3 regions of the Trinickia sp. EG282A genome follow, and region 2 is predicted to be linked to each of the others. Evidence: riboswitches for the same ligand, from Rfam matches in the RefSeq annotation. Region 2 holds a riboswitch; each other region holds the start of a gene.
What was found. A riboswitch is a leader RNA that binds a small molecule or an ion and turns the genes downstream of it on or off. The one in region 2 is predicted to bind cobalamin.

Region 1 (3,273 bases), 120 kb from region 2:
CGGGACATGCCGGCATCGTCAGAACTCCACGCCTCGCTGCGCCTTCACGCCTTGCTCTCGGTAGGGATGCTTGACGAGCCGCATCTCTGTAACGAGATCCGCTGCATCGATCAGCGCGTCCGGCGCGTGGCGCCCCGTCACGACGACGTGCAGCATCGGTTCGCGGGCTCGCAATACGGCGAGCACTTCATCGAGAGGCAGATATTCGTACTTGAGCACGGTGTTGAGCTCATCGAGGATGACCATGCGGTATTCGCCGCTTCCGATCATCTTGACGGCTTCGTCCCAGCCCTTGCGGGCCGTCGCCATGTCGGCCTCGCGGTTCTGGGTATTCCATGTGTACCCGTCGCCCATCGTGACGAAGTCGCACGCAGGGTGGCTGCCGAGAAAATCGCGCTCGGAAGTATGCAATGCGCCCTTGATGAACTGCACGACGCCGGTGCGCTCGCCGTGCCCGAGCATTCGCACGGCCATGCCGAAAGCCGCCGTGCTCTTGCCTTTGCCGTTGCCGGTGTGGACGATCAGCAAGCCTTTTTCGAGCGTGGCCGCCGCCTGTTTTTTCTCATGGCCTTCGCGGCGGCGTTGTGTCATGCGCTGATGCGATTCGGGATCCGTCTTCATTGGAATATCGTTTCGTCTGGATGTGCAATAGTATGAGCCCCGCGATAGACGTTGGACAAGACCGTTTCTTGACGCGGCGGGCCAACGAACCTACACTCGCACGCAATCTGGTGCTCGCGCGCGCAACTCCTTTGCGCGTGCAGTTAAACGGGAAACAGACACTCGCCGCGGCGAATTTCGTCCGCGGCACGAGTCAATCTGTGCTGCCCCCGCAACGGTAGGCGAACGCATCGCAGAAGCGATGCAGAGCCGGCTTCGATGCATGCGCGCAAGGCCGCGTATGCAGGCAACCACTGCGCAAGAAATGACATGACTTGCGCGGGAAGGTGAAGCGGCGCTTTCGTCAGCCCGGATACCGGCCAGAAGAGAAGGGTGGGCGCTGCGGGTAGGCGGTGTCCCGGCCAAGGCTTCGTTGCATCTCACTGCAACGCGCGTCGGCGTTGCCGCGCCATCGCCCACCTTTCTCTTCGTTCGTCCGCCGTGCGCCTCGCGTCGTGCTCCGAGCTCGTCAGCTCGGAACGAAGGGGCGACGCGGCCCACTATCGACTGCGAGCGAGGAGCCGCATGCAATCACCACTGCGCAAGATACCCGTCACGATCGTCACCGGTTTTCTCGGCAGCGGCAAGACCACCCTGCTGCGACACGTGCTCTCGCAGGCGAAAGGCTTGCGTATCGCCGTCATCGTCAACGAGTTCGGCGAGCTCGGCATCGATGGGGAGATTCTCCGGGGCTGCGGGATCGGCTGCGACGAAGCGGGCAGCGAGACCGACGGTCAATTGTATGAACTGGCGAACGGCTGCCTTTGCTGCACGGTGCAGGAAGAGTTCTTCCCCGTCATGGAAGCGCTCGTCGAGCGTCGTTCGCAGATCGATCACATCCTCATCGAGACCTCGGGTCTCGCCTTGCCGAAGCCGCTCGTTCAGGCGTTCAACTGGCCTTCGATCAAGAACAGCTTCACGGTCGACGCCGTGGTGACCGTCGTCGACGGGCCGGCGGCCGCGAGCGGCCAGTTCGCGGCCGACCCGGATGCCGTCGACGAGCAGCGAAAGGCCGATCCGAATCTCGATCATGAGTCGCCGCTGCACGAGCTCTTCGAGGATCAACTGAGCGCGGCCGACCTCGTAGTGCTCAACAAGACCGACCTGCTCGACGAAGCGCAACGCGTGGCGGTCGAATCGCTGATTCGCGCGGAGATCCCGCCGCACGTCAAGATCGTGCCGGCCCAGCGGGGCGCGCTCGATCTTCATGCGCTCCTCGGGCTTGAAGCGGCGTCCGAAGAGACGATCGATCAACGCCCCGATCATCACGGTTCGTCCAACGATCCCGATCATCATCATCACGACGAATTCGATTCCGTCGTCGTGGTGGGCTCGCCTCTTTCGCGGGAGGCCGCGATCGCGGCGTTGCAACGGCTCGTCGAGCATCACACCATCTACCGCGCGAAAGGATTCGCCGCATTGCCCGGCACGCCGATGCGGCTCGTGATTCAGGGCGTCGGCCGCCGCTTCGAGAGCTACTTCGACCGGCGCTGGCGCGAGGACGAATCGCCGACGAGCCGATTCGTGTTGATCGGCGAGAGTCTCAATCGAGACACGCTGCAGCGCGCATTCGACGAGGCGCTGACCGCGCAGTCCGGCATGCGCGTCGCACAGGCCTGAGCGCGGCCGCTCCGCCATGCATTTGCTGCGCACCGTACCGGGCGGCTTCGTCGACGATACGGCCGGCGTCGTCCGCATCGACCAACGTCCCGCGGACATCATCGTCCTGAGTTCCGCCGACACGACGCTTTCTTTGCTAGCGAGCGTCGTCGATCGGCTCGGCCCCGGTTACCCAAGCGTTCGCCTCGCGAACGTCACCTATCTGCGGCAGCCTGCATCGGTCGATTTCTATGTCGATGACGTGTTGCAGCATGCGCGCGTCGTCGTGGTCGACCATCTCGGCGGCGAATCGTATTGGCCGTATGGCATCGAGCGTGTCGTCGAGCTCGCGAGGCGCAACGGGCAGATGCTCGCGATGTTCTCGGGCGACTTGCAGGAGGATGCCAACCTCATTGCCAAAAGCACGGCCGATGCCGCGCTTTGCACGCGATTGTGGCGATACCTGCGCGAGGGCGGCACCGCCAACGCCGAAGCGTTCATGCGCACGATAGCCTGGCATGCGTTCGGCTGGGACCGCGAACCGCCGCCGCCCGTGCCGCTGGCGGCGGCGACGCTCTATCATCCGCAGCGCGAGACGCCTACGGTCATGGACTGGCGCAGCCGTTGGGTCGACGGTGCCCCCGTCGTTGCGATCCTTTTTTATCGCGCCCATCTGCAGGCGGCGAACACGGCGGTATTCGATGCGCTGATCGATGCGCTCGAGGCGCGGCGAATGAATCCGCTGCCGATTGCGATCACCTCGCTGAAGGATGCAGTGAGCTTGGACGTGGTCGCGCAGCTCTGCGCGGAGCACGACGTCGCGCTGGTGCTCAACACCACGGCATTCGCGGCGTCGACGCTCGACTCCTCCGAGCCGGTCGCCATCGCGGGCGATGCGCCTGTGATGCAAGTCATTCTCAGCGGCGGAAACAGGGAGGACTGGGTCGAGGACGACCAAGGCCTCAACTCGCGCGACATCGCGATGCATGTCGCGTTGCCCGAAGTCGACGGGCG
Region 2 (3,273 bases):
CGAAAGGCAGAACTGCGCAGTGAGGTCGAGCTTGACGGCGACGAGCACGAGGATGGCTAGAAGCGAGCTTCCCCACGCCGCGGCGGCCGCCCAGGCAGGCACGCGCAGGCACTGAGTCTGTGCGTGCGCGGGGGCGGCGTGTCTGGAGGCCTCCCCTTCGTTTTGTTTACCGGGGCTCCACCACCTGCCAACAGCCGCCCTGAATGTCTTTTCCATGACTGGTATCGACAACCCTTGCTTTGCTTCGCCAGACAACAAAACAAAAGGATATTCGGGGATTCCAAGTGGCAATCGTTCAAGCTCAAGCCATTTGCTTCGCCATTTTGCTGATTCGTCGCACTTCCATTTGCCGAACTTCAATGGTTGGGACCGCGGATATCGTCAGGCGAATAGAAGTATAGGTGCGTGATTCGATCTGGCAAATAATTTTCGGTCAGAGCAGGAAGGCGCTGACGTGACGACTAGCCGCGAGGCGCGCGCTCGCAAAGTACAGGTCCGGCAAGCGCCTGCCGCCGGACCCTCATCGACAATCGGGCCGCATTCGTGGCCCGATAGAGACGTGGTTCAGACATTCACCTCGGCGCGTTCGCCGTGTTCGACCCACGCGCCAAACAGCAGGCCGATCGTCGCCCACATGATCACCTGCATGCCGATCGCGGCAGCGCGGAACTTCCACAGCACCACAGCCGGAAAGGCAGCAGGCACCTCGTTAATCGATGGCAGCCCTAGCTGCACGGCGGCGATGATCGCGACGAATAAGAGTCCCGCAATGATTGATGCGTTCCATTGGCCGAGTTTCGCCAGTAGAACGCGGCGCACGTTGATTGAGAACACCATCGTCGCGATCGAGATTGCGATCATCAGGAAGAAGAGGCCGGTGCGATAGCCAATGGTGTCGGGGTCGCCGACCGATGGCGGGTTGGCCGGATACTTGACGTTCGGCACGATCACAAGGGTGATGAATGCCGCCAGCGCGATCCAGGCGGCAAGCGGCCGAGCCGGCAGGCGGCCCACTCGCCCGTATGCATAGGCGAACGTCAGCGCGAACAGCCCACCGAATGCCGCACCGTAGGTAACGACGCCCGTCAGCAGTCCGAGGCCGGCCTGCGTGTGGCGGCTCACCAGTTCAGGTTCCGGCGCCTCGCCTTTGGCGGCGTCCAGTTTTTCTTCGAAGGAGATCGCTTGATCAACTTGCGGTTCGCCGACCAGCTTGGCGAAACCGAACGTGAGCAGGCCTGCGGCGATGCCTGCGAGCATCCCGCGTACGAGCAGCTTTCCGACCATCGTGATCTCCGCGTCAGTGGCAGGGGAAGCCGAGGAGGTGCCGGCCGTCATGCACGAATTCGTGAACATACATGCCGGGAACGATCGACGTCGCGCCTTCTTCAGCGCCGACAAAGTAGATCGCCAGTAGCAGGATCAGACCGACGAACACCACCCACGGCAGAAGCTCGCGCACGGGAATCGGGGCCGGCACTATGGCGGGCTTCAGGACTGCTTCACTCATGATTTCACCTCCGGGGAATCGCGCCCGATAAATGGTTGTGGGGAGACGATGGCGGGTCTGGCTTCCGGGATCGGAGATCGCCGGTTACAGTGGCGCGGCCGCGCCGGTTTTGCACCGGCTTCCGCACATCGTGTCGGGGCGATTGTACGCGCGATTACTCTAGTGTTGAAAACTGATCGTATGCGCTGTTTCAGCTTTTGCCAGAAAAGCCACATGGAGGCATGAAGGTGCACCGTTCGCTTTACCTCATCGCACACGCCGCTACCCACGCGATGCGCGTCGGCCAATTCCCAGGCGACGATCCGTTAGACGCGCACGGACTTGCTCGGACCGCCGCCGTTTGCAACCAGTGGCCGCAGACGTCGATAGTGCTGTCCAGTCCAGTGCGCTGCGCGCAGCAAACAGCCGCTGCCTTAGCATCGGAAGTTCGCATCGATTATGCGTTACGCGATGTCGACTATGGCGACTGGCGCGGAAAGCCACTTGCGGAGCTAGCCCGAGAGATGCCTGCGGCGCTCAATGCTTGGATAACCGATCCATCCGCATCGCCGCACGGTGGTGAATCGCACGAGGACGTCTTGCGTCGGGTCGGCTCTTGGCTCGACCAGCTTCCGCTCCCGGACGACCTTGTTGCAATTACCCACAGCGCGATCATTCGCGCTGCGATTGTGCATGCACTTGGCGCGGGCCCAAAGGCGATGTCGAGGATCGAAATTGCCCCGCTGTCGGTGGCGGAACTCAGACCGGCGCCTGGGGGCTGGAAGTGGATGGCTCGGTCCTACGAGCACCGGGACACGGCATAGTGCTGCTGCGTCCCGGATGCGGCTTTAGTAACGGTCGCGTCGCGGTTATGCGGGGAGGGCAGTGAATAGCGCGACCTTGTTCCGCCCCGTCGCTTTCGCGCGGTAGAGGGCTTGATCCGCTGCATGAATGACTGCCGTTACGTCTGTGTCTTCGTCCGGCGTCCATGCGGCCGCACCGATGCTTGCTGTGACGCGACCATATTCGCTACCCGTATGTTCGATGCTCAGGTCGCTAATCGCCGTCCGGATTTTCTCCGCTATCGGCGCGGCTCCTTCGGGCGTGGTATCCGGCAATACGATCACGAACTCTTCACCGCCATAGCGGGCGGCGCTATCCGCCGGTTGGCGGATATTCTCGCTGATGCACTTCGCGATAGCGGTTAGCGCATCATCGCCGGCTTGATGTCCGTAGGTGTCGTTATAGGCCTTGAACTGATCCACATCGACGAACAGCAACGAAAACACGCTCCGCGTGCGACGAGCCCGACGCCATTCGTGCTCGAGTATTTCGCCAAGGGTGCGGCGGTTGTTCAGGCCGGTTAATCCGTCCGTCCTCGCAAGCATCGCTAATTCGGACTCTGCACGCATCCGGCGTTGAAGCTGCGCACCGAGCGCGAAGGAAAGACCGATGAATGCGACTGCAAACGCGGCAATCAGTGACCCGATCGTTATCGCACGACGACGCCAAGCCGCATAGATGTCCGCATGAGCGTCGGCCACCATGATGATGAGCGGCAGATGCGGGAAATTTTTGAAGTAGTAGAGCCGCTGCACGCTATCGATCGTCGAAATGTCCGAAAAGCTACCTTCCGGTTCCGAGACGAAATGCCGGAAAGTGCTGGCATTTCGGATATTGCGCCCGATAACGTGCACATCGTAGGGCTGTCGCATAATCATCGCGCCGTTTCGCCCTATCAGCGCGACCGATCCATGCGGACCAAGCGACAATCCCGCAAAGAGGTG
Region 3 (3,273 bases), on a different contig from region 2:
TGGTCGCAGTTAGCAGCACTTCGGGTACATCAGACAGAGTGACGCGCACGCCCGTGCTACAAATTTCCGCAACCGTGCACATGGCATTGGTTCAAGGAATCTATGACCTTGGCGAACCAGGCAGGGAAGCCGTAAAAACTGGGTACAACTTGTATCGCCGCCTGCCGCTACCGCGGACGGGCAGTGTGCCGCTCTTGCTATCGTGCCTCGTGTTGCGCGAGCACGGTGCCGAGCTGCTCATTCATTTGACGCATTGTACGACGGATTTCGTCCGCGGGGAACGCCTCACCGTGGCGAATACTTTCTTGCAGCCTCAGCAATTCCGACGCAAGCGAAATGGCGGCCATCACGGCGATGCGGTCCGTGCCGCGCACGTTGCTGGCCGTGCGGACTTTCGACATTTCCGCATCGACGCGCGCGACGGCGTCCACGAGCGCGGACTCCGTTTCCGGTGAACAGGCCAGCCTGTATGTCTGGCCGAGAATCGAGGCTTCGATCTGTTTCGTCGTCATGCGTTCTCTCCGTGGGCTGCGCCGTTACGAGCCGGCTCGCCATCACCTGCCGGCGAAAGCAGGTCGAGCTGGTTGTCGGCGTCGTATGGGCCCTTCGTACGAGGCAGTTTCTCGAGAATCGCGTTCAGGCGTACTTGCGCATCGTCGATCTTGGCAAGCAACGTATCGCGTTCGGCCTGCAGCGCGTTACGCTCGTCGCGCACCAGCGCGAGTTCGGCGTGCGCGGCGTCGTTATCCGCGCGAAGCTGGGCGAGTTGCTCTTCGAGTGCGTGACGTGCCTGCTGATGGCGTTCGTTGATCGCAATCAGCCGGCCGATGTTCTGTGACAGGATTTCGAGTTCGTTGAGCATCTGCTGCGTCCTCTAAAGACTTGCGCATTTTAGCGCGGAAAAGAGCGGTATCCGACCTCCGACTCGTATCGAGACGTAACGAAGCACCGTACATTGCCGTATTTCAGGCGGTTTTTGCCGATGGCTGATGCAACGAGGCCCGATCGGCAATTGTTGACGCACCCCGGTTGCACTCCTACACTTGCGGCACTTTGGTGCCCGCGCGCTCGCTCCGATGCGCGCGGTTAAACGGGAAACAGGGAGCATGGTCCGCCCCGGGCCGAGCCAACCTGTGCTGCCCCCGCAACGGTAAGCGACATGCATCGCGAAGATCGCGATGCGAGTTCGGTCCGAATGCCACTGCGCGTGTCGAGCGCGCGGGAAGGCGGACGCGATTCGTCGCCAGCCCGGATACCGGCCAAAGCGGGAGTGCGGCCGTTTCGCCTGTCGCGCGGATCGCGCGCGCAAGCGTCGCTCGGCCCGCTCATGACAAAGCGGCCTGCGGGGAGCGGGCCGCATGCCGATCCCTAGGGAAACCATACGATGCCCACGCCCCTGCTACGCGCGACGCTCGTCGCGTTGGCCGGCCTGCCGCTTGCCGCACTTGCGCAGTCCGCGCCGGACGATTTCACGTCGCCCACTTCGTCTCATCCGTCCGCTTCTTCGGCTTCTTCCGCTTCGCCATCATCCGCTTCCTTGCCTTCATCGTCGAGTGCGCCGCAGGCGGCCAAGATCGCCGCCCCGTCCACAAGCGCCACCCGAGCGACCGAATCCGACGGCGTGCCGCTCGCGCCGATCGTCGTCACCGCGCAGCGAGGCGCGCAGCCGCTCGCCGATGCCATCCCGCAGACGACACAGTTCGATCGGCAGGACATCGAAGATTCGACCGCCACCGATCTACCCGGCTTGCTCGCGCTCGCGCCGGGCGCGCAGATCGTTCGCAACGGCGGACCCGGATCGAACGCGACGCTGATGCTGCGTGGCGGATCCGCGGCGCAGTCGCTCGTGCTGATCGATGGCGTGCGGGTCGACTCGGTGAGCCTCGGACAAGCGCAGATCGGGCAAATTCCGCTCTCGCAGATCGATCACGTCGAAGTCGTGAACGGCGACGTGTCCGCGCTTTACGGCTCCGGAGCGATGGGCGGCGTCGTGCAAGTTTTCACGAAGGACGGCGGCGACCATCCGCCGCGCTTCCATTTCTCGCTCGGCTACGGCAGTTATCACACGCAGACGCAGGCGCTCGGCGTCGACGGCGCATTGGACAAGGACGGCAAGACCACGTTCAGCGTCGACTTGTCGCGCTACAAGACCGACGGCTTCTCGTCGATCGATCCCGCGCTCGCACCCGCCGCGAATCCGAATGCGAACGGATATTTGAACGAGAGCGTCTCGGTGGCGCTGCGCCACAAGTTCAGCGAGAACTGGGACGCGGGCGTGCGCTTTTTCCAATCGGACGGCAACGACAGTTACGACAATGCATTCGGCGTGCCGACCGATGTCAACAACCTCTACAGCAAGGTACGCCAGGCATCGGTGTTCGCGAACGGCAAGCTGACCGACTGGTGGACGACGCACTTGACCGTGGCCGAAGGCGACGATCGTTCCGTCGTGAAGACGAACGACGTCTACAACAACCGCTTCGACACGAACAACCGCCAATACACGTGGCAGAACGATTTCAAGTTCGCGCCCACCCAGAAGGTCCAGATCGGCTATGAGCGGCTCGACCAGAGCCTCGGCTCCGATATCTTCGCCGCACCCGGCCGCCACGTGAACTCGTTCTTCGCGGGCTATGCGGGCCGCTTCGGCGCAAGCCAGATTCAGGCCAACGTGCGGCGCGATCAGTACTCCGATTTCGGCGCCGCGAATACCTACTATCTGGGCTACGGGTTCGATTTCGCCGAGCACTGGAAAGTGACGGCAAGCTACTCGAGCGCGTTTCGCGCGCCGAGCTTCGACGATCTTTATTTCCCCGGCAGCGGCAATCCGTCGATCCGGCCCGAGCGCAGCCATTCCGTGGAGGCGGCGCTGCAGTACGCTTCGGACTCGCTCGGGGTGATGCGGCTCACGGCGTTCGAAACGCGTTATACCGACCTGATCAACTACGTGTCGACGCAAGGCGGGCTCTTCTTCGTCGCTGAGAACGTCGGCCGCGCGAAAGTACAGGGGCTCGAAGGCTCGTGGAGCGGCCATGTCGGCAAGACCGATGTGCGCGCCGCGCTGACGGTGCAAAATCCGGTCGACGAAGACGCGGACACCGATCTCGTGCGGCGTGCGCGGCGCTTCGCGTCGCTTTCGGCGAATCGTTCGATCGGCGCCTGGCGCGTCGGCGGGGAATGGATCGTCAGCAGCGAGCGCAACGACAACGGCGTCAAGCTCGGCGGCTATGGCCTCGTCAACCTCTCGGCGCGCTATAACATCACGAAGGCGTG

Region 1: linked by a shared signal. The riboswitch ahead of cobW (cobalamin biosynthesis protein CobW) and the one ahead of AB4Y31_RS27260 (CbtB-domain containing protein) in region 2 are both predicted to bind cobalamin.
Region 3: linked by a shared signal. The riboswitch ahead of AB4Y31_RS13290 (TonB-dependent receptor) and the one ahead of AB4Y31_RS27260 (CbtB-domain containing protein) in region 2 are both predicted to bind cobalamin.

Annotation. Positions count from the first base shown of each region.
Region 1 covers NZ_JBFRCC010000006.1:69,245-72,517, forward strand. Annotated here, with positions in the region: gene AB4Y31_RS26780 (cobyrinate a,c-diamide synthase) at 1-16, opposite strand, end outside; gene cobO (cob(I)yrinic acid a,c-diamide adenosyltransferase) at 19-621, opposite strand; cobalamin riboswitch at 713-1,000, shown strand; gene cobW (cobalamin biosynthesis protein CobW) at 1,186-2,280, shown strand; gene cobN (cobaltochelatase subunit CobN) at 2,297-3,273, shown strand, end outside.
Region 2 covers NZ_JBFRCC010000006.1:185,881-189,153, forward strand. Annotated here, with positions in the region: gene bcsA (UDP-forming cellulose synthase catalytic subunit) at 1-360, opposite strand, end outside; gene AB4Y31_RS27255 (CbtA family protein) at 565-1,284, opposite strand; gene AB4Y31_RS27260 (CbtB-domain containing protein) at 1,298-1,507, opposite strand; cobalamin riboswitch at 1,540-1,678, opposite strand; gene AB4Y31_RS27265 (histidine phosphatase family protein) at 1,729-2,310, shown strand; gene AB4Y31_RS27270 (diguanylate cyclase) at 2,356-3,273, opposite strand, start outside.
Region 3 covers NZ_JBFRCC010000002.1:1,156,688-1,159,960, forward strand. Annotated here, with positions in the region: RNA gene ssrS (6S RNA) at 1-130, opposite strand, end outside; gene AB4Y31_RS13280 (cell division protein ZapA) at 198-512, opposite strand; gene AB4Y31_RS13285 (hypothetical protein) at 509-862, opposite strand; cobalamin riboswitch at 1,038-1,279, shown strand; gene AB4Y31_RS13290 (TonB-dependent receptor) at 1,385-3,273, shown strand, end outside.